DNA from 2 places in the Trichocoleus sp. ST-U1 genome. Region 2 is predicted to be linked to the other one. Evidence: riboswitches for the same ligand, from Rfam matches in the RefSeq annotation. Region 2 holds a riboswitch; the other holds the start of a gene.
What was found. Region 2 has a riboswitch for cyclic di-AMP ahead of NDA06_RS17180 (glycosyltransferase family 1 protein). Riboswitches for the same ligand answer to the same signal wherever they lie in the genome.
Positions count from the first base shown of each region.

Region 1 (16,281 bases), on a different contig from region 2:
CCGTTATCTTGTTATACGTAATGCTACCCTTCGCAGTTAACGTTACATTCCCACCATCGTTGGGGCCACCTGTAGCTTTCGTTATGATGTTGCCAGTTTTAATGTTTCCGTCTTGTGCGGTCAACGTTACACTACCAGCACCACCCATGTTGCCCTTAACAGAAGTGTTAATCTCTCCAACAGTTACATTTGCGCCTGTAATGGTTAACGCTCCCCCGGAAGTTGTGATGGATTGCGATTGATCCATTGAAAAAGACCCGGCACCATTTTTATCCGCGTCGGCAGTAAAGGTAATCGAGCCACCAGAAGAAAAGTCCAGCGACACACCGTTGTCGATGGTAATATCATTCGTTGCTTGTAGTAAGACATTACCAGTCTGATTTTCGAGTAAGCTCTTGGAGATGGTGAAGTCTACCTCATCCCCTCCATCAGCCGATAAAATTTGCCCTGCTAAGTCTCCTGTAGGAGTATCAGCATTGATTTGATCGTCGTTCGTACCACCTGTATTGACTATCTTGATATTCTTTGGATCGAGCAGAATGGTACCGTTTACCCCGTTAGGGGCACCTACATTCACCTCTCCTTTAAATGCCAAGTTTTCCTTGCCAGATACCTCGACAAAGCCACCATTACCTTGATTAGTGCCGCCACTAGCACCGATTTTGCCATAGAAGCCAGTTACTTTGTCTGCCCAGACGATGACATGACCGCCATTTCCGTTGAGCAAACTGTCAGCATTGATCGTAGAGTCACTGCTGATGTATGTATGAGAGGCAGTGGGAATGGTGCCTTTCCCCTGAAAATCCCCTCCAATCAGGACAGTGCCGCCACCATTGGTGCCTGAAGCGTTAACATTGCCACTAACCAGCCCGACTTTGTCGCCCAAGACCTGCGCCGTGCCGCCAGTCTGACCTGAAACGTTGAGACTGCCAGAGGCGATCGCAGTGCCTGGATCTGTGGGAATGCTAACCCCAGATCCCGTTAACACTACCTGACCATTGCTGTTGACTGTTAGCCCAGTGGCACTCCCGGCACCGCCTCCCGTTAACAGTTCTGGGATGGAAGCAACTGGCAATGTCCAATTTTCCGGCTGGCTACCGGCTGCTGCTATGGGTTGAATTTCTAAGCTTAGTAGATTTCCTGGTTGACTCAGGCGTACTATGTTCTCACCAGGTACGGCTGTTAAGGTGATATTACCCCCAGGAGCTGTCAGGGTTCCGGTATTTACTACGGTACCACCCAGTAAAGCAATATCCTTTGCCGCGCCTACACTCAGATGCCCTGCGTTGATAATTGCACCGGGTTGAGCGTTGGTGAAGGCAAAGGCGTTGGGTTCTCCCCCCAGGGCAGCATAATTATTGTTACCAGATGCATTGAACCAGTTGTTGCCAAAACCAATTCCTGTAGCAGTGGTGGCGGTGAAGCTTCCGTTTACATTTAAGCTGGCGTTGGCACCCAATACAATGCCAGATGGATTAATTAGAAACAGATTGGAATTGCCATTCGTAACTTGGAGCAGACCGTTAATTATAGAGGGGTTTCCGCCAGTGACGCGACCCAATATATTTTTAATATTTTGGTTTGACAGAAAATTTGCAACTTGGTTGGCGTTTAGCCCAAACTCGGAGAAACTGTGAAAAAGGTTTGCCCCATTACTGGAGGTTTTTCCCCCAGTAATGTCGAAACTGTTGCCATTGGTATTGACAATGGTGTTCGTGCTGTTGGTGGGGTCTTGATCTGGCACAATTTGTGCCTGCGCGATCGCCCAATCGACGCCTCCTGGAGCGATCGCAGGCAACATCCAAAAGGCGAAGGGTAAAACTAAATATTTTCTCCTTTTTCCTTTTTCTTTTTTCACTTTAATATAGCTTGCCTTCAGCAATAGACTGATTTCACATACAGCGACTTTCATTTGCCTAATTCCTGGGAAGAAACACGTCGCTCGTTGCCACTTCTGGAACTGTCACCCCAGCTTGTGTTGCAGGTAGCAGGTAGCCAGATACTTGGTAAGAATGCACCGACTTTTTTCTACTCTCAATTAGAAAAGTGGCGAGGCGGCAAAAAAACCAAATTTAGATTGCCCTGCCTAGCCTTATCTCCAAGCTATCCTCAAAAAGTAGATTTTAGGCATTTTTAATGCATTTATTTTAACAAGATGTGTTAATGCACTTTTCTCTCTACAGCTATATAAAATCCATAGGCGAACGCATTCCTTTTAGGGGATGGTAAAATTATTTTTTCTCTAAAACTAATTGGCTGTAACACTGTTTGAGTCTATGCCAATCGTGAAGTGCCAATCATCGCCAAAACGGATGAGTAGGCAAATTTCGAATCTCCACTTCGGACAGTTCAGTCGGCAACATATACCCTTCCGGAGTATACCCCTTTCTGCCCTTAAACGTATCCCTTTCCTTTAAACGTTACCGCATGGGTCGATGATAGCCCAGGGCTTTGCTGTACCGATCCGAAAAGTCTGTCATTCATTTGGGAATTTTCCGAGATGAATGACAAAGAGCCACTACCGCTTTTGCTAGCCCCTACATGCTGAGTTCGAGGATTTCCGCAAGAATATGACCTTATCTAAATAAAAACGCGATCGCGCTCTTCAGATGCACTTTGTGCAATACTCGCCTCAAGTCTTCTAGAATTCACAATCCGATGCACGAGCTTCTAGATCGAGGATTGCTGGGAGTTAAGTCGGAGAAATAAATGAAACCCTGTCATTTTTTAGGCTGGTAAGCCACCCCGTGTAGATGAGTTCTCCGCGTTGGGGGCGTAGCCTTTGAGGAACGCAACCCACAACATTGAGAAGGGTTCGATGGCTAACGCTTAGTCGCTCTACCCTTCACACAGATAATTATGAGTTGGGGAGAGATTAACCGAAAAGTATTGACTTCAATCTTACTCAAATATTTCCCTTCACTGCGCTTTGCCAATCAGGGTAAATGCTGCCCAGTCTAATGGGTTCAGATATGTTTTCAGAGTTTTTCACATGGCACTTCGCAGTGCAGATGCTCGGTCTGGATTTCCCTGGAGATTATTATAAAACTTCGTCATTAGGAAAGAAGTGGGGGCAGCAGGGATCGCCCATAATGACACTTGAACACTAGGAACTCTAGCAGAAATAAAAGCACAAGACAGCCTGATGACGCCATCGCCTGTAATCCGACCTCTTCCCGTGTCAAAAGCACTCAAAACCACCAATTCGGCTTTTAAAGACGAACTGTGCGGTGTGTCGAAGGCAGTTCGCTCCGATAGTGCGTACAAATCCAGTATTTCACCCGCCGTCAGAAAACCACTATCTTTCCCGTCTGATGCAAAGGCGAGCCTCCTTTCGGGAGGAGCTAGCGCTATCTATGTTTAATTCTCCAACCTTTTGTGGCTTTTAATCTTATGAAGATTTGGCTAAAAATCTTTCCTATCCCTGAGCTAGATGCGGGCTTTCAGGGTTTAATTGCTTTTATGGATCGGTTCAGGGGTGCTGTTTCCACAGCTCTTGAGCCAACCGATTTCCATTTTTCCTCTGCCTAGAGTGACAAAAGAGCGATAGTGTGGTTTGTGATGTACTCCATCTGATTCAGTACTAATTTTTAAAATTTCTTCTTCAACATCCGATAGTCGGCTTGAGCGATGGTCGTGTTTCAGACAATAAAAAGGCAAAATGCTAAAGAAAGGAGAAATTTTCTGGATGCATTTGCCTTTTTATTTTTGTTGTAGGTGTAAAATTATCCGCTTGTGTTCTTCGCTTCTTTTGCATCTAAAGCGGAGAATAACGCATCCGCAGTGCTATGCGATCGCTAACAGAGTTTTTTAGGAGAGACCCTCTTCACCAATCAGATAGAACTGCAATAGAAACCTTTTAGGCGATCGCTAATTGTGCTTTTTCAGGTATCGGGAAAAGGTAGAAACAAATCAAAATTATTTAAATCCCGATTGTTTTCTTCTAATTTCCTATGTAAAAGTTTCCGCTCAACGATTAAACTGATTGGAAATCTGAGGAACAACTTGAAGTATCCGGTGAATTCAAGATGCTGGGAATACCCAATACCGCGCAAGGAAAATTAGAACCTAGTTTCTGAACGATTGGATGATTGGCAGAGGTACAGCCCAGCAACAATAAAGTCGCAGCTTCTGATTCAACAACTTTTCTGAGTTCTGTAGAAATGCAACCAAACCGTAGATGAGCTTTGAAAGAACCTCTCCATTCTTCAGCCAGACAACGGGCTTGCGATAGGATACGATCTGCTTGCTCAAAAGGATTCGTTTGATAGAAAATTGCCCTCAAATAGGAAGGATCTATCTCCGTTATTCGTGTGCGTGCTTCTAGTTCCACAGGGGTAGGTTGAGTTAAAACAGGTGTGGCACACTTTCTTGTCGATGCTTCTAGAGACTCTAGGGGAAACTGTTGGCTTAAAGGGCGTCTAGCATCACCCCTGTTACAGATATGTGGACAATGGCTGCTTTGCTCTTCATCGACAATGTAAACGACTTGAACCGTGACTTGCGCCTTTGTAACTAACCGGGTTTGATGGGCAATCCACAAGGCAAGATCCAGAGCGGTTTGACTGCTAGGAGACCGATTATAGCCCACGACTAAATTGATTGATTTAGCAGAATTAGCGCGTTTGGAAGTGGGGGAAACTGGCTCTGGTAGTAATACCATTTGTTCAACTACATCCTGACGACCCATTGCGCTTTCAAGACGGGCTAACATTGACTTAATATTCACAAACTCAAACCTCCTGAAGTAATTAGGCTAGCTTCGCAAGAACTTAAGTAAGGGTTTTAATGGGTTAGAAACGCAATAGAGCGTGTTTCCAGCTCAGTTGTTTTTTCTTTGATAAACAGTTGACCAATGGCTCGTCTACTCGTCTTGATTGAAATATTCATCGAGGAAGTTCAAAGCGTGGTTACGCAATTCAAAATACTCGCGGGAGTTGCGGAGGGCTTGGCGATCGCGTGGATGCTTAAAAGGCACGTCTAAAATTTCCCCAATCTTCGCGTGGGGGCCGTTGGTCATCAGTATAATTCGGTCAGACATATACAGCGCTTCATCTACATCATGGGTAATCATCATCACCGCCTGCCGTTGGTGTTCCCAAATATGCAATACCTGCTGCTGCAATTTGCCCCTCGTTAGGGCGTCGAGTGCCCCAAAAGGTTCATCCATTAACAACATTTTGGGGCGAATTGCCAAGGCACGAGCAATCCCCACCCGTTGCTTCATCCCGCCAGAAATTTCATCAGGATATTTGTCAGCGGCTGCTGTTAAATTCACCATTGCCAAGTGTTCGTGCACAATGCTAATTTTTTCAGCACGGGAGGCATTTTTTAGCACTTCATCGACCGCCAGACGGATATTTTCTTTCACCGTCAACCACGGCAGCAGTGAATAGTGCTGGAACACCATCATGCGCTCGGCACCAGGTTTACGAATTTCTTTACCTTCTAATTGCACGGAGCCGGAAGTCGGTTTTTCTAACCCAGCAACCATTTTGAGAAGCGTTGATTTGCCGCAGCCAGAGTGACCAATCACGCAAATAAATTCATCTTCACTCACACTAAGATTAATGCCATCCAGAACAACAAATTCACCTCCATCTGCTGTGGGATAAGACTTGCAAAGATTTTCTATTTCCAGAAATCCAGTGCGGTTGACACTTTGATTATTGGCATCCGTTGAGAATGAGGTGGATTTAGTCATATCATGCTCCTTCTGGGGACGAACTCTTGAGAATTTTAAAGGTATGAACGAGGCTGGCTTTTGCCAAAAAGTAAAACTCAGCCGAGCCGTTTGAACAGTAACAAGTGCAACTAATTAAGATAAGAAGAAACGAGCGGGACGGTTTGCCCGAATCTCAAACCCATTGATATATCCAACTGGATCGCTGGGGTCAAAACCTTTCTTATCAATGAATACTTGCGGTGGTTCAACTTTGTAATCTTCCTGGGGACACTCAATGCCCATTTCTGCGGCAATTTCTCGATAAAGATCGGTTCTCCAAGCTTGTTTTGCCAGTGCTTCTGCATTCTTAGGAAATTCTTTGATTTGTCCCCAACGAGCCGCTTGAGTCATTAACCAGAGACTTTCAGATTGCCAGAGAAAGGTTGAATGTTCTCCTGGAAGTTTGGGGATGTTGTCAGGGATATCGAAGAAAATTGTAGTGTCTTCGGCTTTCGCAATCCGAGCTTTATCATCAAAACCGCCATAATTGTAGTCACCAATAATTGCGGGACGAGTAAATTTGGGTTTGGCACCCGTAAAGGAACGCGCGGAAATGAGTGTTGCCACTTCTTCGCGGTTTTCAGGCTTGCTGCAATACTGGCAAGCTTCAATCATCGCTTTGACGAGGGAACGATAAGTTTTGGGATTTTTTTGGATGAAAGATTCCATCACACCCAGCAGTCGATCTGGGTGTCCCAACCAAATTTCTTTGCCTTGAGCGAAGGTAAAACCAACACCTTCATTTCCGGTAATTGCGCGGGTATTCCAAGGTTCTGCCACCATGTAGGCTTGCATCGCTCCTATCCGCACGTTCGTCACCATTTGCGGTGGGGGAACGATGATGACGCGAAACTCTTTCAGGGGATCGACTCCGGCGGCGGCGGATAGGTAGCGGACGAAGTATTCGTAAATGGCAGAACTGAGGACAACTGCCCAAACTCGTTGTTCTCGCGGCTGCTTCTCAAAGTAGCTGCGGAAATCCTTCCCAAATGCTTCTAAATCGCCGTTATACTCCCGCCAGGGACGCAAACCTGCTTCCCACATTTTCCGGTTCATCGTCATGGCGTTACCGTGTCGGTGAATGGTCATGGCGGCGCAGAGAGGGGCATGGCGTGCGCCTTCAGCACCGATTCTGGCGTTGGTGACGGCACCAGAGACTACGGGGGCGGCATCAGTGCGACCAAAAATTACGCCGTCACGAGAGGTTGCCCAGCTAGCTTCCCGGTTAAGTTGGACGTTGAGACCGTACTTGCGGAAAAATCCTTTTTTCCAAGCGATCGCAAACGGCGCACAATCATTCACCGGCACGTAGCCAACAATCAGATCGGGTTTTTCTAACGAGCCTGGCTCTACGACTTGTTTGATGGATGCGGATTCTTCAGTGAGTCCTTTCGCTGAGCGATCGCCGCTAATCGCACAAGATGATAGTGCCATTCCTGCTGCTGTGGCACCCATACCCTCCAGAAATTTTCGTCGCGTCCAGTTTGTGGTGTCACTCATAATTCGTCCTTGCGATCCATTTCCACTCAGCTCAAGCCACTAGGTTTGAGCGATTACTGCTCATGAGTTCTCTGAAAAAATTGACGCCGTAGGTACTACGTCTCTCAACCCACTCGTTTGAGCGGTCAGCGTTACCACGACGCCCGTGAGTCTCGCTCACACTAGCGATTTCTGTTAGAGCAGAATCATCCCTACTCAACAGAGGTTTACAGAAAATTATTAGACAGAGGTTGCCCTAGGGCGACGGTGAGTAACCAAAGCTTCAACTTTGCCTAGGGCGTAGTCCAGCAGTAGTCCTGTCAGCCCAATCACTACCACTGCCAAAAATACTGAGCTTAGGTTTAAGCGACTCCATTCATCCCACACAAAAAACCCAATCCCGATGCCGCCTGTGAGCATTTCTACAGCGACAATGACCAGCCATGCAATTCCCAAACTAATCCGTAAACCAGTGAAGACATAAGGCAAACTCGCAGGCCAAATAATCTTGGTAATTCGTCGCCAACGGGGCATTTCTAGCACCCTTGCCACATCGAGGTAATCTTTGGAAACGCTAGAAACACCGAGAGCAGTGTTAATAATGGTGGGCCACAAAGAGGTAATGAAGATAACAAAAATTGCTGATGGATCTGCTAGGTTAAAAATTGCTAAAGCAATGGGCAACCAAGCTAGGGGCGATACTGGCTTGAAAATCTGAATTATGGGATTGAGTGCCATCATTGCTTGCTTGGACATCCCAATCAAAAATCCAATGGGAATGGCAACAACTGCACCTAACAAAAATCCCAGCAATACTCGTCGAAGGCTTGCCAGTAGTAACCAACCAATCCCTAGATCGCCAGGACCCCGTCGGTAAAAGGGGTTCAGAATGTAGTCTAAATTCTTGACAAACGCCTCTGGTGGGGTGGGTATTAATTCATGCTTGAAAAGCGCAACAATCCACCACAAAACGATAATTCCTAAAAAACCAAGGGCGGGGAGGACGACGACATCCCGAATCAGAACGGGTTTTGCCCGTTTCCAGGCTACCTGTCCAGCAACTGCAATCGCAGACAAATTCAGCTGCAATATCATTATGAAGCTCCTCAGAGTCACTCTTCAGGTACAAAAAGTAGAGCAGTACCAGCCGGGACACTGACAAGTTCAGAACATTTCAAAAAATGAAAAATGCTGACTCTTCAGTCTCCTCTCAATGCCTACGAAGTTAGCTGACGGGCTAGAGCTGAGAGATGCTCTTCTCTAAGGGATAAGGGATGAAGGATGAATAAACAGTTTTTTATTCCGCCTTACACCTTTTGCCTTACTCCTGGCAGAGATACGCCCCATTAATTGGTTCCTCCGTTCCAGCGCTTATACAGAGCGATCGCTTGCTAAGACGCTGAATTAGGCTGACTTACTCGGATTAACCGATAATTTTAGCACGCCTTTTTAAGACAGTCCACCTTTCCGAAGACATAGCTTTCTAGCGATCGCTTCTCGATCAAATTCACAATAGTTTACGAATTTTTTGAGGCATTCTAGTGATGTTTGTATTCTGTACTACATCTTGCCTTCCTTCAACCCCATCTTTAGGTAGAAGCCGCTTGAAGCAGTCAAAGTTTATATTATCTATCTTGTTAATCAGCCAATTTTAGCGTTCGTTCAAGGCACCCAATATGATGTCAGCATTCTCCTCTTTGGTTTCTGAACCTTCCGAACAAATCCTTTGTTTTTATACAAATTGCACAAATAAGATTCAAATTGTTAAATTTGATAATACTCAAGACTTAAACTTTGAACGGATTGTTTTCCCTGGTCAACGTTTATTGTTTAAAGCCTTACCGGACTCCCAACTAGAAATACATACTAACCCAACAAAAAGTTCTACTGAAAACTTAGCTTTAATAGAAGTAATTCCCTGCGATCATCTCCGCGTACATGAAGAAATGAGCGTCTGAAAATGAAGCTTTTAACCCTTAGGGTGGCTTTTGATTAAAAATATTTTAAGAGCTTATAGGCGAGGTATTTGGGCGCGAAAACAAGAAGGACAAACAAATTAGCTACTCCCCAAGCTAATCTTAGTCTATGGAGAGCATTTGTAAACGAGTCAATAGCGCCAAAAAATGATGGATTTTAGTCAATTACTGATCGATAAATCTGCCACGATTGTAGAGAAATGGATTGAAGCTGTCCGTGCTGATAGTCGAATTGAGACCGCAGCAGAATTATCTTACAAGGGTTTGCGCGACAGCCTCCCCCGTGTCCTCAAGGCATTAGCGACTGTACTTTCTAAGTTTCAAGACAGTGATGTTCAGTCGTTAGTAGATGCAAGTTTAGAACATGGTATACTTCGGGCTGAACAAGGTTACGATCCAGTAGAAATTGTCCGTGAATACCGAATTTTACGGGAGACAATCGTTTCCACCTTAGAGGGAGAGTTGCTAGACTCATCACCGATTGAGATAATCCGAGTCATTCGTCTGATTGATACAGTAGTGGATGAAGCGATCGCTCAATGTTTTAAAAGCTATATGGATGAGCGATTGCACGAACTCCAACAGTTGCAAAGTCAGTTAAAATTGACCAATCAAGAATTAACTCGTTTGCTTCGCGCGAATAAAGATAACCTTTCTCATCTAGCCCACGAATTGAAAACTCCCCTTACTTCCATTATTGGCTACTCAGATTTATTTTTGCGCCAACAACAACGGAAGCAGGAGGAGAGTGATAACCTTCCGAATCTAGAACACATTGAGAAAGTGCTACGAAATGGACGACAGCTACTTCGATTAATCAACGATGCGTTGGAAATCTCTCGCTATGAAGCGGGGAAAATGAAATTGCAGCCATCTGTAACAGATGTACGCTCTTTAATTCAGAATATCCTGGAAATGGTAGAACCTTTGGCGGATTCCAAGGAGCTACAGATAATCGTTGATTACGATTCAGCTAGCGCCGATAGCTGTGCTGCTCTTCGAGAAGGACTACACCCAACATGCGCCCCCGATCGGGTGCTGACAGATCCCCTGAGACTACAGCAAATTATTACTAATCTCTTTAGTAACGCGATTCGTTACACCGACTCTGGAACGATTAAATTAAGCTGCCAAACGCTATCAGATAAAGAGTGGGCGATCGCTATCAGCGATACGGGTATCGGCATTCCTCCAGAAGACCAAGCTCGTATATTTGAACCCTACTTTCGCTCTATTCCCCAAGAAAAGTCTTTCCTTCCGGAAAGTACAGGTTTAGGATTAGCGATTGTCTCGCGGTTGGTAAAATTATTACAAGGAAGAATAGAGCTAGTTTCACAAGTAGGCATTGGCTCCACCTTCACTGTCATTTTACCGTTAGTAGTGAATACTTCTGAGGAAATCGTGACGCCTTCAACAACCCAGGTATAGCACTTTCAACTAATTTTTAAAGATGAAACCCCAGGCTCCTTAGAACAGTCTGGGATTTGAACTCTAAACTCGGATCATATAGCGATGAAGCCTGTTTTCGGGAAACAACTGCTAGTTTAGGTCAAGCAGACGACCTGCAAGACTCTCCAAAATTCTTGAACCCCTTCAAAAGCCGTAGGTGCCCGTGCAGGAGCGTAGGTGCAGCCTTGGAGAGTCAATAGAGCGAAACACTGGCTGCTGTTGGGGGTGCATTTACTTCAACCCAACCCAGACGCAAAGATTGGTCAGCCAGCCAAGACTAACCACCTGAAATTCTCGAAGGGGTGGAGTCACGATTGAGCGCTAGGTGAATTGGAAACAGGAGGAATTTGACAAGCAGAAAACTGAGTGTTGCGATCGCTCGTAAACTTTACCATGCGATCTCTTTGCTAGCGTATGCCGCGATCGCTCGGCGGCTGCTCATCTATCTTCGATCGGCAGGCGAGTGAAAAGTTGTACTTCGCGTATGATTAGTAATCAGCTGCTCAGCACTGGGAATAATAACTTAAGAGTTGAAAGCGGTTATTTTTAAAGTGCTGAAAAAACAATTAAAAACATTTCCAGAAAATCCGAGCGGGGAAAAACCTATTCGAGCTGACTTGAATAGCCAATACCTAAGGGGGCACAAACCCAGGGGGCATACGCCGTGATTGTAGACTTGAAAGAAACTGAACTCAGGGGAGCTTTTCTTAAAGGGAAGGAGCTGAGGGGAGCAGACCTAAGAAGAGTAAACCTCAGCGAGGCGAACCTCAGTTATGCAGATCTCATAGAAGCAGACCTAACAGAGGCAAACCTGAATGGGTCAAATCTAAGTGGAGCCTGTCTCAATTTAGCAAATCTGAGCGAGGCAGACCTGACGAAAGCAGACTTGAGTGGAACCACCCTGATTGGAGCAGATTTAACAGCAGCCAACTTGAGCGGAGCCAACTTGAAAAAGGCGAATCTGGTTGGGACTAATCTGAAAAATGCTAACTTGGCTGGAGCGAACCTGGTAGGAGTGGACTTGAGCGCAGCCGAGCTAAAGGGGGCTATCCTACAAAAGGCTGTCTACAATCAAGAGACTCGATTCCCTCCAGACTTTAACCTTCAGGAAGCGGGGGCTTACTTGATTGCGTCTGGCACTTTACTCATCGGCGTCAACCTGAGTGAAGTCGATCTCAGTGGGGTTTATTTAAAGTCAGCCGACCTGAAAGCAGCAAATTTGATGAGGGCAAATCTGGTCGGCGCAAATTTGGAGAACGTTAACTTGGCGGGTGCCAATCTGGTTGGAACCGATTTGAGTAAAGCCAAGCTGAGGGGAACCATTCTAGAAAAAGCTGTCTACACGCAAGAGACTCAATTTCCCTACGAGTTTGACCCCAGTGAAGCTGGAGCTTACTTGATTGCTGCGGGTGTATCCCTGCCTGGGGTTAATTTGAGCGGAGTCAACCTGAGCGGAGCCGACTTAAGGGCGACCAATCTGCGAGGGGCAAAGTTACGAGGAGCAAACTTGAGAGGGGTAGACTTAAGCAAAGCTAACTTGAGGAAAGCTGACCTGGATGATGCCAACTTGAGCGGAGCCGACTTACGAGGGGCGGACTTTACGGGAGCCATTTTGAAGCTGGTGAACTTCAGCGAGGCGGATCTAAGAGGAGTAGACTTAACGCGAGCCGACTTGAAGGGAGCCAATCTAAGTAGAGCCGACTTGAGAGGAGTAGACTTGACGGGAGCTAGCTTGAAGCAGGTGAACTTAAGTGAAGCCGACTTGAGGGGGGTAGACTTAACGCGAACGGATTTAAGGGGAGCCAACCTAAGTGGGGCAGACTTGACGGATGTGGATTTGAGTCGGGCGATGCTCAAGGGTGCTGACCTGACAGAAGCCAACGTTCCGCAAGAAAATTTCTTTAACTTAGAAATAGAGGCGCGATGAAGCTTAAAGCGATGTGCGATGGATGTGCGATGAATAGAGGGGCGAATAAATAATCGGAGTATTCACCCGGAGACGATATCCATTATTTTTTCTTGCGAGTCCAAAGATCCGTGAACATCATGGTCAACCCGCCGATAAAAATTGCGATCGCCATCCCGCCTGCCGTAACATTCATCCAATCAATATTTTCCATCTGATTATTCAGCCGTTTTTTCGATCAACGGTACTAGATTAGCAACTTTGGCATCCAGACAAACATTCCCGCCCAGAAAAGCGCGAACTAAGCGAACATTAAAGGTTCTGTAACCTGCTCCTGGCAAGTTTTGCTTGCGTGCTTGCTGGTGCGCTTTCAATCGTCCGGTGCAAGATGCGAACTCAAGGGACTTATTTTGCTCGAAGCAGTCTTAGACCTAGCCAGAATCGCCCCTTAGAAAGCGACAGGCGAGGGGAACTATCTTCAAACCCCTCTCCGATACGGAGAGAGGTTTGGCTACAGATCTGCCCGCTTGTGTATTCCAGAGACTTGTACAAAAGGTTTAGTGTCTGACTTCAAACTCAGGTGAGATTTTCGGAATTTCTTTGAGATAAACTCGCGAAAAAGGTTCGGCTGAGCCAAGCTGGTACTGTTCAAGCAAGCCATGAGAGCGGATAGAGATAGTGTCTCCTTCCTTAATCACCACGGTTGAGTCGTGGAGAATGTCTCTCGCCAGCATCATCTCAGTTTCCGTAGGATTATCCAAGATTACAAGATTGCTGCCGTAGTAGAACATCCCATCTGCCTCTAGTACATCTTCTCTGTACTCGACAATCAGCAGATCGAGCTGGGGATTCCGGAGCAGGTTTTGAACGTTAATGTTGTAATCCTTGTTCAAGTTTTTCTCGGAACGGTTGACGAAAACTCCATCCCGACAAACTGCGCCAATTGTCCAGTCGGGGTGTCGCATCAGAATATCGTCAATGACTTCTTGAAGTTCTTGAACTGAGATCCGGTTGAAGGTGATGAATGGGATTCTGGCTTTTTCAGGGGAGTCAAAGAAGGTTTCCAGAATATGGGAAGGTACATCGACGCTGTCACCAACGGCGGGTCTAAGATGCATATAGATGCCAGGGGCAGCGTTGATTTCGATGATGCCAAACTCACCATCCTTCCAAGATTTGGATAAATCTTGGGCAATGACATCAATACCCAGGCAAGTTAGCCGGAAATGCTGGGCGATGTCTTGCGCCAGGATAATGTTGTCAGGATGAACAGTGCTTGTCTGATCGATGCTCAAGCCGCCAGCCGATAGGTTGGCAACTTTGCGAAGATAGACGGTGCGATCGCTTTCAATCACGCTATCCAGACCTAATCCCTGTTCTTCTAAGTACATTTCCATCGCTTCATCGCACTGGATCTTGCCCATTGGCGACGTTGGTGTATCTATCCTGTCTGGCTTCCGATTTTCCTGCTCGATCAATTCCGCAATCGTCGAGTGTCCATCACCCACGACTGATGCGGCGCGGCGTTCCGTCGCGGCGACGAATCTACCATTGACGCAAAGCATCCGAAAATCTGACCCTTTGTAGCTTTTTTCGACGATGATCCGGACTGGCTGCTCTTTAGGAATCGCATTGACTGCCCTGCTAAAGGCATATTTCAGTTCTTCTGAATCTTGCACATCAGCCGTTACCCCAATTCCTTTGTGGCCCACTACCGGCTTCACAGCGACGGGATAGCCAATCTCTCTAGCGGCTGCGCGAGCGTCTTCCAGTGAAGCGACGATGTCACCTTTGGGAACGGGGAATCCCAAGGTACCTAAGAAAGCTTTGCAGTCATCTTTGCGAGTGGTAAAGTCCGAATCCAGATGGCTATCGCAGTCAAAAGTCGTTGCTATCCCACGAATCTGCTTTCTTCCATAGCCATATTGAACCAGTCCTTCGTCCCACAGATAAAAAACGGGAATTCCTTTTTCATAAGCTGTACGCCACAGTGCATAGACTGTCGGCCCGCCGTAGACGGAGTAGCGGAACTGATCCTGCATTGCCTTGAACTGATCGTCAATCCGAAAATCTTTGCCTTGAGCGATCGCTTCAAACCAATCCCAAACGCTGTAAACGACTGCCCGACTGGTGCGTGCATGAAGCGATTCTACGGCAATCTTCGTGCAAGCGGGAAGTTGCTTGATACTCCAGTGCTTGAGGTGCAGCCCCATGTCCAGTTTTCCCACTTCTGACACGGTTCGAGCGAACAGTTGGGCATAAGATTCGTAGGTTTCATCCCGCAGATGGGGGTAGCGATCGCCAATAATCGATACATAATCGCTAATCGCCGGAGGTTGCGCGGACTCAGTTAGGGCGAAATCGAATATTAGCGCCCCCGTCTGCAAATACGGGTTTGGCCCCATGTAATGCTTGAAGTTAAAGATATCGAATGCATCCGTTTTTCTCGCATTGACACGGACTGCATCGGTCATTATCTCTCTGCTCATTGAGTATCTCCCGTTTTTAAACACCCTTTTTATTAACTTAGCGATTCGCTTACTTGAGCCTAATTCGATTGCATAACCTTTTCAGCTATCAAAGGGCAGAGTCAAGTCAATTCTTTTTTATTGAATTTAATGGTGAATGGTTCGTTGCCTTTCTACCATTTGCGATCGCCATTGCCCAAATCGCTAAAATTTCTTTAATAAAAAACTTTAAAACCCATTTTCTTTAAGAAAATGGGTTTTCTAAGATTTGTGGAGTTTCCCCCTTGAAAATTTGATACAAAACCTAAGCTCGATCTACAATTTCTTTTGCTTTATCTTTGAGGTCTTCTTTTAGATGCATAGCAGCAGCTTCATCCTGCTTCATCTGACCTTCTGCTTGGTCTTTTTGGTTGCCGGTTACATGACCAAGCCCCTCTTGCACCTTGCCTTCTATGTTTTTAGCAACCGCTCTGGCTCTATCTTCTACGCTCATTTTTAGCTCCTTTACAAGGATATGTAATTTCTTATACTACTTCCAGTATAAGAAGCTTAAGGCTAAAAAAGACATCCCTCGGCAGTTAGATTTTAAAGGCACAGGTAGCATTTAAAAAGTAGGATGGAAAGTGCCCACCCTACTTTCAATTAATCAAGAATTGGCTTGCGAGTTTTCAGATCAAATTTGTATCCGTGTGGAAGAATATGAAGCTTGGCTCCGCAAACTGCCAAAGGCTCATCCTTCAAAATGTCACCGATGTTGCTATGGGTAAGCTCTGACTCATCGACAATCGTGACAGCTCCTTCCCCGATTACTTCAAACTTGTTATCGCTGACTGCGATCGCTGTATTCTCGTCAATCCCAAATCCTAAGACAGCAGGCTGCTGTGCCAAGGCAGAAATTAACCGTCCCAGACGCCCACGCTGTAAGAAATGTTGATCGATGACCACTCCTGGCAAGAAGCCCATACCGGGACCCATCTCTACCACTTCAACCCGTGGATTTGTCTCAGAGTCGCCTTCAACGATCATGACATCTGGCATCATGGCAGCTCCCGCACTGGTGCCTCCCACCACGATTCCTTCAGCGTACCGTCTGTGAATCGCCTCATCGATCTGGGTACCTTTGAGGATGCTGGTGATGCGAGCCTGATCTCCGCCGGTAAAAAATACACCAGTGGCTTTCTCAATTGCCTCCAAGTAAGTGGCTGAAGTTGCATCTTCCCGCTCAACAGTATCAACGATACGAACGTCTTCGGCTCCCAGCCGCTCAAACACTCTGAT
Region 1 covers NZ_JAMPJZ010000076.1:367-16,647, forward strand. Annotated here, with positions in the region: partial or broken gene NDA06_RS21155 (filamentous hemagglutinin N-terminal domain-containing protein) at 1-1,912, opposite strand, end outside; partial or broken gene NDA06_RS21160 (CHAT domain-containing protein) at 2,920-3,327, opposite strand; gene NDA06_RS21165 (universal stress protein) at 3,977-4,729, opposite strand; gene NDA06_RS21170 (nitrate ABC transporter ATP-binding protein) at 4,865-5,704, opposite strand; gene NDA06_RS21175 (ABC transporter substrate-binding protein) at 5,819-7,225, opposite strand; gene ntrB (nitrate ABC transporter permease) at 7,445-8,299, opposite strand; cyclic di-AMP (ydaO/yuaA leader) riboswitch at 8,404-8,625, opposite strand; gene NDA06_RS21185 (DUF1830 domain-containing protein) at 8,881-9,162, shown strand; gene NDA06_RS21190 (ATP-binding protein) at 9,331-10,608, shown strand; gene NDA06_RS21195 (pentapeptide repeat-containing protein) at 11,294-12,556, shown strand; gene NDA06_RS21200 (hypothetical protein) at 12,754-12,909, opposite strand; gene NDA06_RS21205 (acetate--CoA ligase family protein) at 13,093-15,024, opposite strand; gene NDA06_RS21210 (CsbD family protein) at 15,308-15,496, opposite strand; gene NDA06_RS21215 (cyanophycinase) at 15,646-16,281, opposite strand, start outside.
Region 1: another riboswitch for cyclic di-AMP. It lies ahead of ntrB (nitrate ABC transporter permease); the one in region 2 lies ahead of NDA06_RS17180 (glycosyltransferase family 1 protein).

Region 2 (16,281 bases):
CGCTGTCGATGGATGAGCAGGTACCGCCGGATGTTCTGGCGGTAACAGGTGCTTCAATTGCGGTGCTTTTAGCACAGATTCCCTTCCAAGGACCGATGGCAGCGGTGCGGGTTGGTTTGGTGGGGGATGATTTTATTATCAATCCTACCTACGCCGAGATTGAGGCGGGGGATTTGGATCTGGTGGTGGCAGGCTCTCCAGATGGCGTGATTATGGTCGAAGCTGGAGCGAATCAGCTGCCAGAACAGGATGTCATTGAGGCGATTGATTTCGGCTATGAGGCGGTGCGCGACTTGATTGAGGCGCAGCGAGAACTCATGGCAGCACTGGGGATTGAATTGGTTCAAGAAATCCAGCCGGAAGTCGATTCGACCCTAGAGAATTTTATTCGCGATCGCGCGACTGCCCAAATCAAAGAAGTCCTCTCCAAATTTGAACTGGACAAAAATAGCCGCGATGCTCTTTTAGATCAGATCAAAGAGACACAAATCCTGGCAGCGATCGCAGAATTAGCCGAAGACGACCCCATCCGAGTGGCTTCTGCGGCTAACTCTAAAGCAGTGAGTAACGTCTTTAAAGACATTACCAAGAAGCTGATGCGCCGTCAGATTGTCGAAGACAGCGTCCGGGTAGATGGTCGCAAGCTTGATGAAGTACGCCCTGTCTCTTGTCGCGTGGGTCTGTTGCCCAATCGGGTTCATGGTAGCGGTTTGTTTAACCGAGGACTGACCCAGGTGTTATCTGTTTGTACTCTCGGCACCCCAGGCGATGCCCAGGATCTTGCAGATGACCTGCATCCAGAAGATGAAAAGCGCTATTTACATCACTATAATTTTCCGCCCTTTTCTGTTGGGGAAACCAAGCCGATGCGGGCACCCGGTCGTCGGGAAATTGGTCACGGGGCACTAGCCGCACGGGCAATAGTGCCAGTGTTACCGCCGAAGGAAGACTTCCCCTACGTGATTCGGGTGGTGTCTGAAGTTCTTTCTTCTAATGGTTCCACATCGATGGGTTCGGTGTGTGGTTCCACCCTGGCTTTGATGGATGCTGGCGTGCCCATTGCGAAGCCGGTGAGTGGCGCAGCAATGGGACTGATTAAAGAAGGCGAGGAAGTTCGCATTCTGACTGATATTCAGGGCATTGAAGATTTCTTAGGTGACATGGACTTTAAGGTGGCAGGTACCGATACTGGTATCACTGCCTTGCAAATGGACATGAAGATCAGCGGACTGCCTCTGGATATCATTGCCAAAGCCGTCGAGCAAGCAAAGGGCGCTAGGCTGCACATTTTAGAGAAAATGCTGGCAACCATTGATCAGCCCCGCACCGAGATGTCACCTTATGCACCTCGCTTGCTAACGCTCAAGATTGAGCCAGAACTCATTGGCATGGTCATCGGACCTGGAGGCAAGATGATTAAGAGCATCACTGAAGAAACGGGTGCCAAAATCGACATTGAGGATGATGGCACGATCACGATTTCAGCAGTAGATGGCGAGAAGGCGAAGAAAGCCCGCAACATCATCCAAGGGATGACGCGGAGGCTGAATGAGGGTGATGTATACGCTGGTCGCGTAACCCGGATTATTCCAATTGGGGCGTTTGTGGAAGTGCTTCCCGGAAAAGAAGGGATGATCCACATTTCTCAACTTGCTGATTACCGAGTCGGTCGCGTCGAAGATGAAGTGGCTGTCGGGGATGAAGTCATTGTCAAGGTACGGGAAATTGATAGCAAAGGTCGGATTAATCTGACGCGCTTGGGGATTCACCCAGATGAAGCGGCAGCTGCTCGTGAAGCGGCAGCAAGTCGCTAAAAAAAGCAATTAGCGATTAGCTGTTAGCGATTGGGAACTGAAATTGCTAACAGCTAATCGCTGAACCGAGCTTTTTTCCTCAACAACTACTATTCCATTCGGTTATTAAATCTAATCTAATTATCCCGTAGCTATAGCAATCCTATTTGAGTTGCAAGCTAGGAGTTCAGATTCCTGACTTCTTCGATAAGTCGAATATCTCGCGTTTGAAAATGATTTAGCACCGAGCTATAAAAACTATAATTAGATGAATCATAGCAACAGTAAAGAGTTGTTTCTAGTAGTCTTTAACTCTTAGTTATGAGTTGGTTGATATTGAACGAATGACTGAAGGTTAAAGATGTAGAAAGCTTTTATTAATAACGAGTTGCATTTCTTGTCGTGTAGGTTAATGCCGTGCGCGAACGTTCGCTAACAAAAGTTAGCTGATGGTTTTTTTACTTAGCCCAATGTACTCTATCGACCCCATCCGCCCACATCAAATGCTTGACTCGTAAGTCTGACGATTGGAGGGTAAGTATAGATATCATTATCGTATATTAAAAAACATCTATCTTAAGGTAGGTTGACGATTTTTAAATTGTAGTGTTAAGGTTGCAGTCAGTCTACATAAGTCAGCCTAATCCAGTATCTCACTTTAAAAAACGTACCTTATCTAATTAAGGTGAAGCTGGAGCGGAGGAACCAAATTTTGGGGCTTATCGATGAGAGATTAAAAATTAAAAATAGTAATCCTAATTTTTAATTTTGCATTCTTAATTTCTCAGAGAGGGACATCTCTCAGTCCTCGCCCGTCAGCTAACTCCGTCGGCATTGAGAGGAGACTGAAGAGTCAGCAATTTTGTAGAATTTGCGCGATCTCATCAGTGTCCTTGGCTGGTATCTGTTCGCTTCGTTGTACCTGCCCTCGACTATGAGTAGAGGCACATTTCGTGCTTCAACTGCTGGCGTAGGAGAGCAGGTGCGCTAGCTATGAGGAGAAAATCAACCGATGTTACTGACTGACAAAAATCGTATCGCCTTAATTTCGGTAGATGGCGATCCAGCGGTAGAAATTGGGCAAGAAGAAGCTGGAGGTCAAAATGTCTATGTGCGTCAAGTAGGATTAGCACTCGCTGAGCAAGGTTGGCAGGTGGATATGTTCACTCGCCGCAGCACTCCGGATCAACTGGATGTCGTTCAGCATACGCCTAACTGCCAGACAATCCGATTAGCCGCTGGGCCAGCCCAATTCATGAGTCGGGATCGGCTTTTCGGCTATTTACCAGAGTTTGTTGAACAATTCCAGGCATTCCAGCAGCGTGAAGGTTTGCAATATACCCTGGTGCATACCAATTATTGGTTGTCATCTTGGGTGGGAATGGAACTGAAAAAGCACCAACCTTTGAAGCAGGTACATACATATCACTCTCTGGGTGCAGTGAAGTATCGTACAGTTTCCGAGATTCCAGCGATCGCTTCCACACGGCTAGCAGTTGAAAAAGCGTGTTTGGAAACAGTGGATCGAGTGATTGCTACCAGTCCGCAAGAAGAAGATCAAATGCGATCGCTTGTTTCCACGATCGGACAGATTGAAATGATTCCCTGCGGTACAGATATCGTTAAATTTGGTTCCACTCAGCGCCAAGAAGCACGCCAACAGCTAGGAATTGCCAGCGACGCCAAAGTAGTGCTGTATGTGGGTCGTTTCGATCGGCGCAAGGGAATTGAAACGCTAGTCAGAGCCGTAGCAAAATCAAGCTTACGCAAGTCTTGCGACCTAAAGCTCCTCATCGCAGGCGGAAGCCGTCCGGGACAGAGTGACGGCATTGAACGCGATCGCATTGAGAAAATCGTAGCTGAAGAAGGCATTGGCGATCTCACTTGCTTCCCCGGTCGTGTGGAAGATAACGATTTGCCTCTCTACTACTCAGCTGCCGATGTGTGTGTTGTCCCCAGTCATTACGAACCCTTCGGTTTAGTTGCCATTGAAGCAATGGCTACCCGGACGCCGGTAATTGCAAGTAATGTAGGCGGCTTGCAGTTTACCGTAGTGCCAGAGGTAACGGGTTTACTGGTACCTCCCAAAGATGAAGTCGCCTTTGGACAGGCGATTGACCGCATCCTAGCCGATCCCGATTGGCGAGACCAATTAGGCCAAATGGGTCGCCAACGGGTAGAAATTGCCTTTAGCTGGAATAGCGTGGCATTACGACTCAGCCATCTGTACACCAAATTACTGTGCCAAGCTGCTGTTGAATCTACGAGCAAACCGCAGCTAGTCGCTTGAGATTTTTTCCCCTGAAAAGTGCTGAGTCCTTTGGGATGGGATTTTAATCCCGATAGCGAGCAAGAAAAGGCACTAGAAAAGAGTTTCCATCCAACGTTGTGAGCTTTCAGTGTATAAGCGTTTCTTGCAATAAAAACAATCAATCTTCTTTGTTCCTTGCAAGGAGGAAATGAGACTCCCTCTTCGTTTCCGAAAGTTAGGACAGGTTCTCAATATTTTTGCAAGAACTCTATTCCCCAACCCTAAACAAATTTATTCCAAATCGATGGATTGTCGGTAAAAGCGGGATATCCATCCAATCATTTGAGAGCAATTCAAGTAGTAAGAAAACGGCAAATCACAAAATTAGGAGAGTTGAAATCATGCTGAATATCGGAGATAGCGTACTACATAAGAAAACCGGACGCTCAGGCAAGGTTTTTGGCTATGGCTATCAGATGGTTAATAGCACATACTTACCAACACTTATTGTCAGAGTAGTTGAAGCTGCAAGTTTAAGCCAGAAGAGTTTTGTAGAAGATTTGTCTTCGTCATGGATTCTGAAGGAAGAAGCTTCTCGGCTCTCGGCAAAGACTGCACGATAGAGCCTAGCACTGCTGCATTTGTGCTTTGAGCGCTCGCTCAAAACAAAACTCGGTCAGAAACTGACCGAGTTTTGTATTTTTGTCAAATATTTAGTTGTGAAAAAACCACTAATCCCATTTAACGTTATTCGGCAAAATCGCGTTGTCGAGAGCCGCATCCTTCAAGTTAGCATTTATCAAGTTAGCCTCTCTCAAATTGGCACTACTTAAGTCTGCTTTCTGGAGATCGGCGCTATTTGCAAATACACCCGTTAAATTAGCTTTTTCCAGATTAGCCTGCGTTAGATCGGCACCTTCTAAGTTGGCATTCGCTAGGTTAGCTCCCTGCAAGTTTGCCCCTCTCAAATCAGCCCCAGTGAGATGGGCACTTACAAGATTGGCTCCTTTCAAGTCGCAGTTCTGACATTGCTTAGTTTCGATTAATCGTCTGACATGAGCGGGATTTTCGGCTCGGACGGGAGCAACTAAGCCTAAGGGAAGCAGAATCGCTGCGGCTGCTAAAAATTTTAGTTTCATATTTACTCCAATAATTTAAGTTTTTTATTTACGTTCTGGTATAATTTTAAACCTATGTTTTTTTGAGAAACATCCTACGATAGGGGGGAATCTTTCGGGTAAATACCCACCTAAAGTAATAAAAAGATTTTTGAAGTGAGTAGCGGCTAAGAGCAGCATCCCCAGAGCGATCGCTCCTGCGGATCGAGTGTTGGCGTGCAAGGATTGCGGGGTGAAATTATCGCGTCGCTTGACATTTGCGCTTTTAGCGACCAGAAAGTGTAAATGCGATCGCCTTTAAAGCAGGGGTTCCCCCGCCGTACTAAACTGGAGGTTACAGTTTTTAGCATTCTGAACTTGACTGAGTTAGCTGTGCGGAAAATAGTTATTGCCGGTAATTGGAAAATGTACAAAACTCAGACCGAGAGTCTGGAGTTTTTGCAAGGATTCATGTCTCACCTAGAAGAAACCCCAGACGAGCGGGAAGTAGTCCTAGCGGCTCCTTTCACTGCTTTGAGCATCATGTCTAAAAATCTGCACGGTAGCCGCGTGCAGCTGGGTGCCCAAAACATCCACTGGGAAGAAATGGGAGCCTACACAGGTGAAATTGCCGGACCCATGCTGACAGAAATTGGGGTGCGTTTCGTAATTGTGGGTCATAGCGAACGGCGTCAATACTTTGGCGAAACCGATGAAACTGTGAACCTACGGCTGAAAGCAGCGCAACGCTACGGTTTAACGCCCATTCTCTGCGTCGGCGAAACCAAGCAACAACGCGATGCAGGTGAAACAGAATCCCTGATTTCTACCCAACTGAAAAAAGGCTTGGTTGACGTTGATCAAGAGAACCTGGTTATTGCCTACGAACCTATTTGGGCAATTGGTACTGGCGACACCTGCGAGTCAAAAGAAGCAAATCGGGTGATTGGCTTGATTCGCACTCAATTGACAAATCCAAATGTCTCGATTCAGTACGGTGGCTCGGTCAAGCCCAATAATATTGATGAAATCATGGCGCAGCCAGAAATCGATGGGGCTTTGGTCGGGGGAGCCAGTCTGGAGGCTGCCAGTTTTGCCCGAATTGTCAACTTTCAAAAAGGATAAGGATGTTAGCGAAGCGGCGCTTTCTTCGCCGGATGACGGATGAATCAATCCAAAATCCAAAATAGCTTGACCCTGCGGGGTCAAACTTTTGACTGGGGACAGCGCACTTATTTAATGGGTGTGTTGAATGTGACGCCTGATAGTTTTAGTGACGGCGGAGACTTTAACACGCTAGGAGACGCCTTGGCTCAGGCTAAGCATCTTGTGGCAGCCGGAGCCAATATCCTCGATGTGGGGGGACAATCAACCCGCCCCGGAGCCGCCCAAATCTCTCTGGAAGAGGAATTGGATCGGGTGCTACCAGTAGTGCAAGCCCTCCGAAAGGGTGCAGAAGGAAAGATCGAGGATGACTCCGATTCTGCGGTAGGAGTCATAGAATCTGCTCAACACAGCAATCCCTTATCCCACCCTCCGGGATACATCCCTCATCCTTCTGAGGTTCCGATTTCCGTGGATACAACACGGGCATCTGTGGCACGGGCAGCGATTGGGGCGGGGGCTGATATCGTCAATGATATTTCCGGCGGTACTTTCGACCCGGAGATGTTTGCTGTGGTGGCAGAGTTGGGAGTCCCCATTGTGTTGATGCACATCCGAGGGACGCCAGCTACCATGCAGCAGATGACGAATTATCAGGACTTGATGGGGCAAATCTCCGAGTTTTTGTCAAGTCAAATTGAGCAAGCGATCGCATCTGGCATCGATCGCTCAAAAATTATCATCGATCCCGGCATTGGCTTTGCCAAAACTTACGAGCAAAGTTTGGAAATTCTGCAACGCCTGCCGATGTTGCATTCTTTAGGTGTTCCTTTGTTAGTGGGACCATCCCGGAAAAGTTTTATCGGGCGGATTTTAAATCAACCCGATCCCAAAGGCAGAGTGTGGGGAACGGCGGCGGCTTGTTGCGGAGCGATCGCGGGAGGTGCTGATATCCTCCGAATTCACGATGTCCAACCTATGCACGACGTTTGTCGCGTCGCGGATGCCATTTTCAGAAAACAAAAATAGAAAAGCTAAGAGCGATCGCTGTCTTGAAATGCCTTAAAAAGTGATGTTTTTAATTTCAAATCAGATCGACTCTTAAAACTCTTTTCATTTTTGTTTTTAACTTTTTACCTTTTAAGTTCCCGATCCATTGCCATTAGAGCCATTGGGAGGTTCAGGAGTAGACATTAAATCAGTCATGGCTTCTGATAAAGCTTTCGGGTCCATAAATACCACTTTGGAGTTAGGACTAGCACTCAATTTCTGATTGGCATCGACATATCTTTGAGCAACGAGAAACTGCAATACTTCTCTACTTAAAGGTTGTGACTGCAAAGCTTGGCTCAGAATTTCTATCGACTTCACAGTTCCCTCCGCTTCCAAGATGGAAGCGCGTTTCTTACTTTCCGCTGCTCGTTCCAACTCCAGAGACTCCAAAACAGTTTTTGCGGGCGTAATGTCTCGTACCTCGACGCGAGTCACCTTAACTCCCCACGCAGCCGTCGCTTCATCCAACTGCTGTAACAAAGTCTGATTAATTTCGGTTCTGGAAGAATACGTTTGCTCCAGTTCCATTTGACCAATCGCAGAGCGTAGCGTCGTTAAAACTAAGTTTTCGATTGCCTGCTCAATATCTTCAACGGCGTAGTAGGCTTTTTCCAAATCCAGAATCTGCCAGTACACCACTGCATCAACTTTCAGCGAAACGTTGTCTTTGGTAATTGCCTGTTGAGGGTCAATGTTCAAAAACTTCTCGCGGCTGGTTTCCTCCACCACAATTGAGTCAACAAAGGGAACGATAAAGTTGAGACCGGGCGCGAGTCTTCGATTGTACTGACCCAAGCGCTCTACTAAAGCTTGATTTCCTTCGTTGATAATTTTCACAGAACCCACTGTATAGCCGATAATCACTAAGGCGAGGGGGGCAAGAATCGTGATGGGGTCCATAATGCGCTCTCTCCTGAAGAGGCTACTGTCAAAAGTAGCGATTAGCTTAATGCTAACTTTTAATTAGTCACAGCTTGACTTTGATTAAATCAGGATTTTTATCCAAAACTCGGAGCCTTGCCTTAGTTTTGAGAAACATTTCATTGGGATGCCCGCCTTTTTAGGGCAGTGGTGGCAAAGCCAGCCACGAAGTAACGCTTGGGGGTAGTTGCGTATTCAGGCGCAGCGCCAGTTCTGGGGTAGAGAGAGATTGGGCGTAGGCGGGTGTTAAAAAGGGTTCGTAAGTTGAGGCGGCTGGAGTCAGCTGTTTGACAAATGCCAAGGTGACGCCTTTAAGCAACTGACGCAGGGGAGCCGCTACTTCACCAGTGCGTTCGTTGACGAGGGTTGTTTGAGTGAGCTGTTCGCCTTGGCTACCAGGAGCAAAATCGCTAATGCTTAAGTGAGTTCCTCCAATTGCTGTGAGGAGATATTTCGGGCTGGGTAGTTGGGTAAAAGGTCGTAGTTGATGGTTCAGCGATGGCGTGAGGGGATCGCTGGTGCCAGTCAAGATTAAGGTAGGAGTGCTAACTTTGCCAAGACCTTTTTTGCCAAATAAGTCTCCCACGACGGGGTTCAGCGCGATCGCTTGCGCCACGCGCCGATCCCGCAAGCTCAAACGTTGGTCGGGCAGATCCGCTGCTGCACACTGCAACCAATCGCCCCCCGATTTTCCTAGAGGATTGCGATTTTTGCAGAATTGTCGTAACTCATCTAGATTCAGTTCCCCTCCCGCCAACGCTAAAGCCGTGTAGCCGCCCAAGGAATGACCAATCACGCTCACTTTCTCGGTATTCAGCTTCCCCTGAAGGGAACCTGGTAGCTGGTTTAGCCGAGCTAGCTCATCAAGCAAAAAGCTAATATCTTTGGGCATGGCGACAAATTCGGACGCCGGTAACAAAGGTACTAAACCGGGTACTCCCACAGAGTTGCTGCCAAAATGCCCGCCAAAGATTTGGTTGGCATTGCTGCCCGGATGCTCGATGGCGGCGACGGTGATGCCATGAGACGCTAGGTGACGGGCTACATAAGCCAGGAAGGAGCGATCGGCTCCAAAGCCGTGGGAGAGGACCACGAGGGGATTCTGAGAATTTTGGTAAGGGGGCTTCTCGTTTGTGTTTGCCCAGTAAAGATCGACGACGATCTTGCGATCGCTGGTGTATGTCCCCAGAATCGGCTCTTGGCGTCGCCAGTCGTGAAAGGTCAGAGTCTGCTGCTGTACTGTTTCGGAACCCGCTTGGGCGGGGTTAAAGGCAGGACGAAATTTTCCTTTGGTGACGGTCAGTTCCCGCTCCAGTAGAGGGCCTAAAGCTCCGCTTTGCCAGTAGGGGGCGTTGAATTCTAGGGCGATCGCGATCGCTGAAGAGGCGTCTATGGTAATGGTGTCGGCTGGGTAGGACTGCAAAAAGCTGATAACGCTTAAGCCGTTGGCTTGCCGCAAGGCTAGAGTTAAACCTGCTTGCAGTTGTTCTACCGTACTATTCGGGAGCGCCAACCCCAGCTTCTTGATTAATTCTTCTCCAACGGGCGATCGCAACACGTCTTTTACCACTTTGTCTCCCAAATTCGGATCTAGGTGCAAGCGACGGTTGAGGATGTCTCGAAATTCTGAGCTGAGCAATGCCTTGTAAGGCTTGAGACTTGCAGGAACTTCCCCCGTTTTGGCAAAATCCTCTAAATCTTCGATCGCGACCGATTGCTGAAACGGTCCCAAGCGCAGCGTTACCCGTTCTGCTGCTAAGACGGGTGCCTCAATTAGCAAAAGTGCGATCGCGTTGCTTAACGAAGTTAGCGTAACGCCCCATAATAAGCTTTGAGCAAGTAAGCGCGTCCGTCCGATCTGCCTTGCCGTTTCTGAAAATGGCGGCGTTTGCGTTCTTGAAAGCGACTTTCGGAAACCCTTGTCCCGAAACCAGTCCAGCTTTAACTTCATCATTTCCATTCACCCCGTTTGAGTGCAGCAGCGCCGTAATGTAGAAGCAATTCGATTGTGGTTGTTCCCATTCTTAAAAAGCTCTGCACTTGTGCGATCGCTTTTATAGAAACTGGATAGTCAGTGCTGTTAGCACAGCAAAGCCAAGCATGGACTCAGCGAACATAAGAATACGCCCCTGCCCCGAAGCTCGCTTAATTGCGACTATAGGTGCGGCTATAGGAAGGATACGCGGGAGAAGTATACCCTTTAATGCCATTGGCGACGATACCCAAGACTGTGCCACCGGAGATTTTTAGTCCATCTAATGCTTTCATCAGCATGGAACGGTCTGTTTGATCGATCCCCACAACTAAAATAGTGCCATCTGTATTCGCTGCCAAGATGTTGCTGTCTGCTAAACCAACTAGGGGTGGTGAGTCGTAGATCACTAAGTCGAAACGGGCTTGAAATTGCTCGATCAGATACTGCATTTTATCTGACGAAAGCAGTTTGATCGGGTCTGAAGAGTTGTGACCCGATGTTAAGACAAACAGGTTGTTGTCTTCTGGCGATCGCTGAATGGCATCATTCAGACTCAAATCCGTGGCGATGATATCGCTGAGTCCGCGCACGTTCGGTAAGCTTAAGCGAGTATGCAGACTCGGACGCCGCAAATCGGCGTCTATCAATAATACCCGCTGACCAATTGCCGCTGCGGCTTTCGCCAAGTGAATGGCAACCGTTGATTTTCCATCTCCCGGTGTTGCGGAACTGATTGCCAAAGAAGTAATCGGCGTCCCGGAACTGAGCAAGCGAATATTGGTATAGAGAGAACGGAAGGCTTCCAAAAATGGCGAATCGGTGTATACATTTAGCTTCTTGCGACCATTGCCATTTGCTTTATTGTCACCCAAAAGTTGATTTAAACCGGCAACATCCGCTGCGGTAGAGAGTTTGCTGGGTTTCTTGGGCGGTTTCTTGAGTTCCTTGGCAAAAGGAATCACTCCCAAAATCGGCAGTTTCGTTTCCCCTTTGACATCTTCGGGGGTATGGAAGACTGTATTGAGAGCCTCGATGAGAAAACCCAACCCGATACCCAATAGCGCACTTAAAACAATTGCGATCGCTAACTGTTTTTTCGTTTGTTTCGTTGCTACTGATATCAGGTTGCCATCTTCATCGCGCCGTAGCTGAGGCTCTTCAATCAGTTCCCAAGGCACTTCCTGCTGGGCGGCATCTAAGTTCAAGGCTTCTCGTTTGCCTAAAAATTGCTTGAGGTTATCGGTTGCAACTAATAATTTTCGCTGTATATCGGCGTGCTGGCGGGCTACCGCAGGTAATTCTTGCAGTTGTGCTTTGATTTTCCTTTCAGTTTTCAGAATTGTTTGGTAGCGCTCCTGTATTCCTTGGATTCTTCCCTCCAATTTTTTGAGAAGCCCTTGGGCTTGTTCGCTCAGCAACCGTTGCAAATTTTCCCGCTTTTCCTTAAGAACCAGAATCGGTGGGCTATCGTCCCGAAATTGGGGGGATTGTGCCGCAATAGTACTATCTAGAGTTTGAATCTGCGCTAGCAAGGTTTCGTAGGTTTTTGCATCAGTAGACAAAATTGCGGTAGAGTTCCCTTCTTGCAACTGTTTTTGCATACTGGCATATTGCGCTTGCGCGTCAGCGAGTTCCGCTTGGGTATCCGATCTTTGTCTTTCAAGCGTCAAAGCCTGCTCGTATAGCAAGGAATCTGCTTGTTCCGGATCGCTGACATTATACTGCTGCCGCAGTTTTTGGAGTTGTGCTTGCAGCGTATCAACTTGCCCTTGTAGCTGAGGTAGCTGCTGATTGATAAACTCAATTCCTTGTTTAAGGCTTGACAGGCGCTCTTGGCGGCTGTAATTCAGATAATTTTTATAAAGACTATCCAATACAAACTGAATTTTTTGCTGGTCTTCATCCCGGTAACTAACTTCTAAAATTTTGGTGCCGTATTGAACTCCATCTTTTTCATAATTGACTCGAAAAATTAAGAGTTTCGTCATCAAGGAGTTATATGTTATCTCCGGATATTTTTTTTGCAATTCCTTGATGACTGGCAACATCAATTTCGTACTTTGCAAAACTCGAATTTGCGTCTCGTAATCCAATAAACTAGATTTTTCTACTTCGATTTTTTGGATATCTGCATTGTTCGTTTGAGACGATAAAAATTGCTTCGCCAATCTATCTTCAGCAGTCACGGGTTCCACCAAAAGCCGAAAAGCTCCTTCGTATTCTGGAGCAATCTGCTTTGAGGTAAAGACAATCATGCTTCCTGACATGACAGTTAATATAATTGTTACCCCTGCCATAACTGGGAGTCGGCGGCGCACAACCCCTAATAGCCATGCCAAGTCCAACTTCTGTTCATCACTGTCGTCAGAGGGTCGAGTCAGGTGCCCTGGCAAGGACTGAGTTAACTTGCTATTGCTAGTGCGCTTATTAAAGAACGGCTGTGAATTGTGTTCGGTATCCATTTACCTATTAGATAGAAGTAGATAGAACAAAAAAAGCTAACTACGGTTTAAGAAAACGTTTATAGATACACCCTGAATATATGCTTACCTAGTCATCGTCTCCCAAAATTCCAAATAAATTAAAAATGTTGAAGAATGTGAAAACCTTTTCGATCGGTTCTAAGAATGTTCGCACACTGTCAGAAGTTTTGGCGCTTCCAGAACGGCTGACGACAATAATGTCGTTATTGCGGACGAGTGGATTATTTGTCTCGTTGATTCCTTGGGTTAAATCAATATTGACTTTACTCTTTGACACTGTACCGTCAGGGTTGAGGCGAATTAAATCAACCGCCTTTCGATTCGCTCTAGCATCATTGAATCCTCCCGCAGTCAGCAATGCTTGATTCAAGGTTGTGTTTGGCGCAACCTGCACCACTCCTGGACTTTTCACTTCTCCGACCACACTTACCTTAATAGTACCGGGAGAAAAGCTAGTGGTCGCTAATTCAGAAATTTCTGCCGGGTTAACTGCTGATGCAGTGGGAATGAAAATGGTATCTCCATCTTGCAAAAGCGTATCTTGACTGAAATCCCCAGCCTGCAAGAGTTGCCAAAGATTCAGATCGATAATTTGTTCTGTCCCTGCTTTGGTAAGTCGCCGCAGCTGGATACGGCGAATATCTGCCAAGGGCTTAATCCCCCCAGCCAAATCGATTGCCCGCGTTACAGTTGGCAGTCCCAGGGTTCTTTGCTCTAGTGTTGTCTTTCCTCCAATCACAACATAAGTACCAGGACGGTTGACTTCTCCTACGACTGCAACACTGCGGGGTTCTTCTAAAGGAGGTGAAAAACGAGTTGTGGCAATTTGACGTACTTCGTCTAAGTTAATGGTGCTGGTTGTGGGAATAAAGACAGTGTCTCCATCCCGCAAATTTAAATCTTGCCTGCTGTCGCCGGTTTGTATCAGCTCCCAAAGATTCAGATTGATTACTTGCTCGGAACCGGATGCTAGCTTGCGACGCACCTGAACCTTACGAATATCAGCCGTCAGCGTAATTCCCTGCGCTAGCTCAATTGCCTGGGTTACGGTGGGATATTGGAACCCAGGCACGCTTCCGACTCCGGCTATCAAAGGAATTGTGAATCCACCTGGACGAGTTACCTCTCCTCCCACCCGAACGTTGATCGGGCGAGGAGACAGAACGTTAATGGTGATGATGGGTCGTTTGAGGAAGCGAAAGTATGCAGATGAAATAATATTCGTCGCTTGTGGCACGGTTAGCCCCTGTACCGATAGGTTCCCTATCAAGGGTAGGGATAAGGAGCCATCTGCTAGAACTTGGTACTCGCCGCTATATTGAGGAACCTCGAAGATATCAAGGCGAATGCGATCGCCTCCACCCAATGTATAGGCTATATCTGGTCGAGCAGGATTAGTATTCGCTTGTGCAAGAATTGTAGGTTTTTGAAAACGCGGTACAGTCGCCTGGGTAGGATTGGGGCAAGCAAAGGCAAATGTTGCCACTAAGGTTATCCCGGCAGAAGTTCGAGTGAGTTGTCTATAAAAACCTAGATCGACCATACATAACCTACTTGTTTTATATTTTTAAATTTAAGCTGTGTGAGTAGAAACCTGCCACTCTAAATAGTAGTTATTTATCCTCATTTTTTCAGTAAAACTCTTAAACCTATTTATAGTAAGCTTTTTGAAGTTACTAGTTTTTAGTTTGTATCTTTAAAAGAATTAAATACTCGTAAATATACGGAAATACATTGTTCTTCTCTGGTTTAATCAGTCGCTATACTCGTATAGGGTCAGCTTCACGTTATTTCTTGTCTAAGAATATTAAACATGAGTACTCTCGCTTCAAACCCTCTATTGTTAATAATCGCTGCCACCAGTGCGATTATTTATATCTTATTATTGTTTAACTTTGCTGGTAGAAGTCAAGCGACCTCTAAAACATTAGAAAAAGTTTTTATTGGTTTAATAATCTTTGCGATCGCAGGAGTTACTTTAAGCGGATTTGATAAAATCCATCCTAGAGCTTTATATCTACAGGGAAAAAAGCTTTATTCGACGATTTTTCAAATCGGCATTTACGCCACCTTTATATTCATTATTTATTCGCGATTCTTGCAAAATATTAAAGACTCAGTTTTTGTTATTTCTAGGCTTCTCATTAATAATGTTTATTTTTGCGGATTACTCTTTTTATTAATTCTATCTGCGGCTTGGTCAGGAACTCCAACTTATACACTCAAAGCTAGTATAGTTTTTTTAGGCACAACTGCTTTTTGTGTTTACGTTGGTAAGCAGTATAAATGGAAAGAACTATTTGATTTATTGCTTACTATCAACAAAATCATACTTTTACTGAGTGTATTTTATGCTTTGTTCAGACCGTCAATTGGAGTAACGTCTAAGGGCTGGCAAGGAATTTTACCCCACGGAAATGCTTTTGGATTCTTGATGGGTCTAACAGCTGTTATGTGTTATATACAGTCAGTTCGCAAACCAAAAACTAAATGGCAATCTCTAGGTTTTGCTGCTTTATCTATTTTTTCTTTACAACGCTCAAATAGCGGAATGGGGAAAGTTCTGTTGGTTCTACTGATAAGCGTGTTAATCGTTATCCGCTTTATCAAAAACTTGCCTCCACGATTAGCTTTTGCCTGCATAATCTTTTTTATGGCTATCGCCATGTGTTTGTGTATTGTAATTACCCAAAATGCCGAATTTATTATTGTAGATACACTGAATAAAGATTTGACATTAACCGGACGCACAGACTTCTGGCCTTTAGTAATCAACCACATTAAACAACATCCACTGCTGGGCTATGGATACCAAGGATTCTGGCAGTCTTGGCGAGGAGCAGCCGATCCAGCGGCTGACATCATCGTGGTAAAAACCCAATTTAAGCCAGAGCATTCTCATAATGGTTTTTTAGACCTAGCTGTAGACTTGGGATTCGTAGGATTAGGGTTCTTTTGCCTTTCTTTCTTAACGAATATTGCTTTAGCAGTTCAGTATATGAAGCGTACCCAAGAACCTGAATTAGTCATGCCCCTGCTACTGATTACCTGGGCAGTTCTGACAAATATTACTGAAACTGGATTGATATCAATTACCTATGCTTGGCTGTTTTATGTTATAGCAACAGTTCGATTATGCCTGGACGCTACAGGAAACAGTTCTCAAGAGAATTCCAGCGCTTAAGAACTGGTTTGCCGGTCTTGAGGGGTGCCTAACCAAGCAGGCGATCGCTAGAAGGGTTAGAGGCTCGGTAAGCGATCGCTTTAATTAAGGATGAGTTTCAGCCAAATATGTTAAGCCGTGTTGCAATAACATTCAACACTTTTTCGGGATATTTACCTAGGAAAACTTTCTCGCTATCTAATTTCCGGATATTTACGTAGGAAAATTTTCTCGATATCTAATAATATACGTTTAAAAGTGAACTAAAACAATCAGTTCCTAAAGGATTTAATTTATGGACACCCCTAAAGATTATTACGAAACTAACGGATACTATGTCTTTAGAAATCTCATTCCGGAAAGTTTGATTAATAATATTTTAAAAGAGTATAACTCCAATATCCTTTCATCTAACTCTCCTTTCTTTAGACAATCAACGAA
Region 2 covers NZ_JAMPJZ010000049.1:12,412-28,692, forward strand. Annotated here, with positions in the region: gene NDA06_RS17175 (polyribonucleotide nucleotidyltransferase) at 1-1,814, shown strand, start outside; cyclic di-AMP (ydaO/yuaA leader) riboswitch at 2,452-2,642, shown strand; gene NDA06_RS17180 (glycosyltransferase family 1 protein) at 2,806-4,083, shown strand; gene NDA06_RS17185 (hypothetical protein) at 4,302-4,667, shown strand; gene NDA06_RS17190 (pentapeptide repeat-containing protein) at 4,776-5,183, opposite strand; gene NDA06_RS17195 (hypothetical protein) at 5,330-5,512, opposite strand; gene tpiA (triose-phosphate isomerase) at 5,535-6,266, shown strand; gene folP (dihydropteroate synthase) at 6,321-7,274, shown strand; gene NDA06_RS17210 (stomatin-like protein) at 7,386-8,198, opposite strand; gene NDA06_RS17215 (alpha/beta hydrolase) at 8,359-10,173, opposite strand; gene NDA06_RS17220 (polysaccharide biosynthesis tyrosine autokinase) at 10,365-12,656, opposite strand; gene NDA06_RS17225 (SLBB domain-containing protein) at 12,745-14,220, opposite strand; gene NDA06_RS17230 (O-antigen ligase family protein) at 14,491-15,861, shown strand; gene NDA06_RS17235 (phytanoyl-CoA dioxygenase family protein) at 16,136-16,281, shown strand, end outside.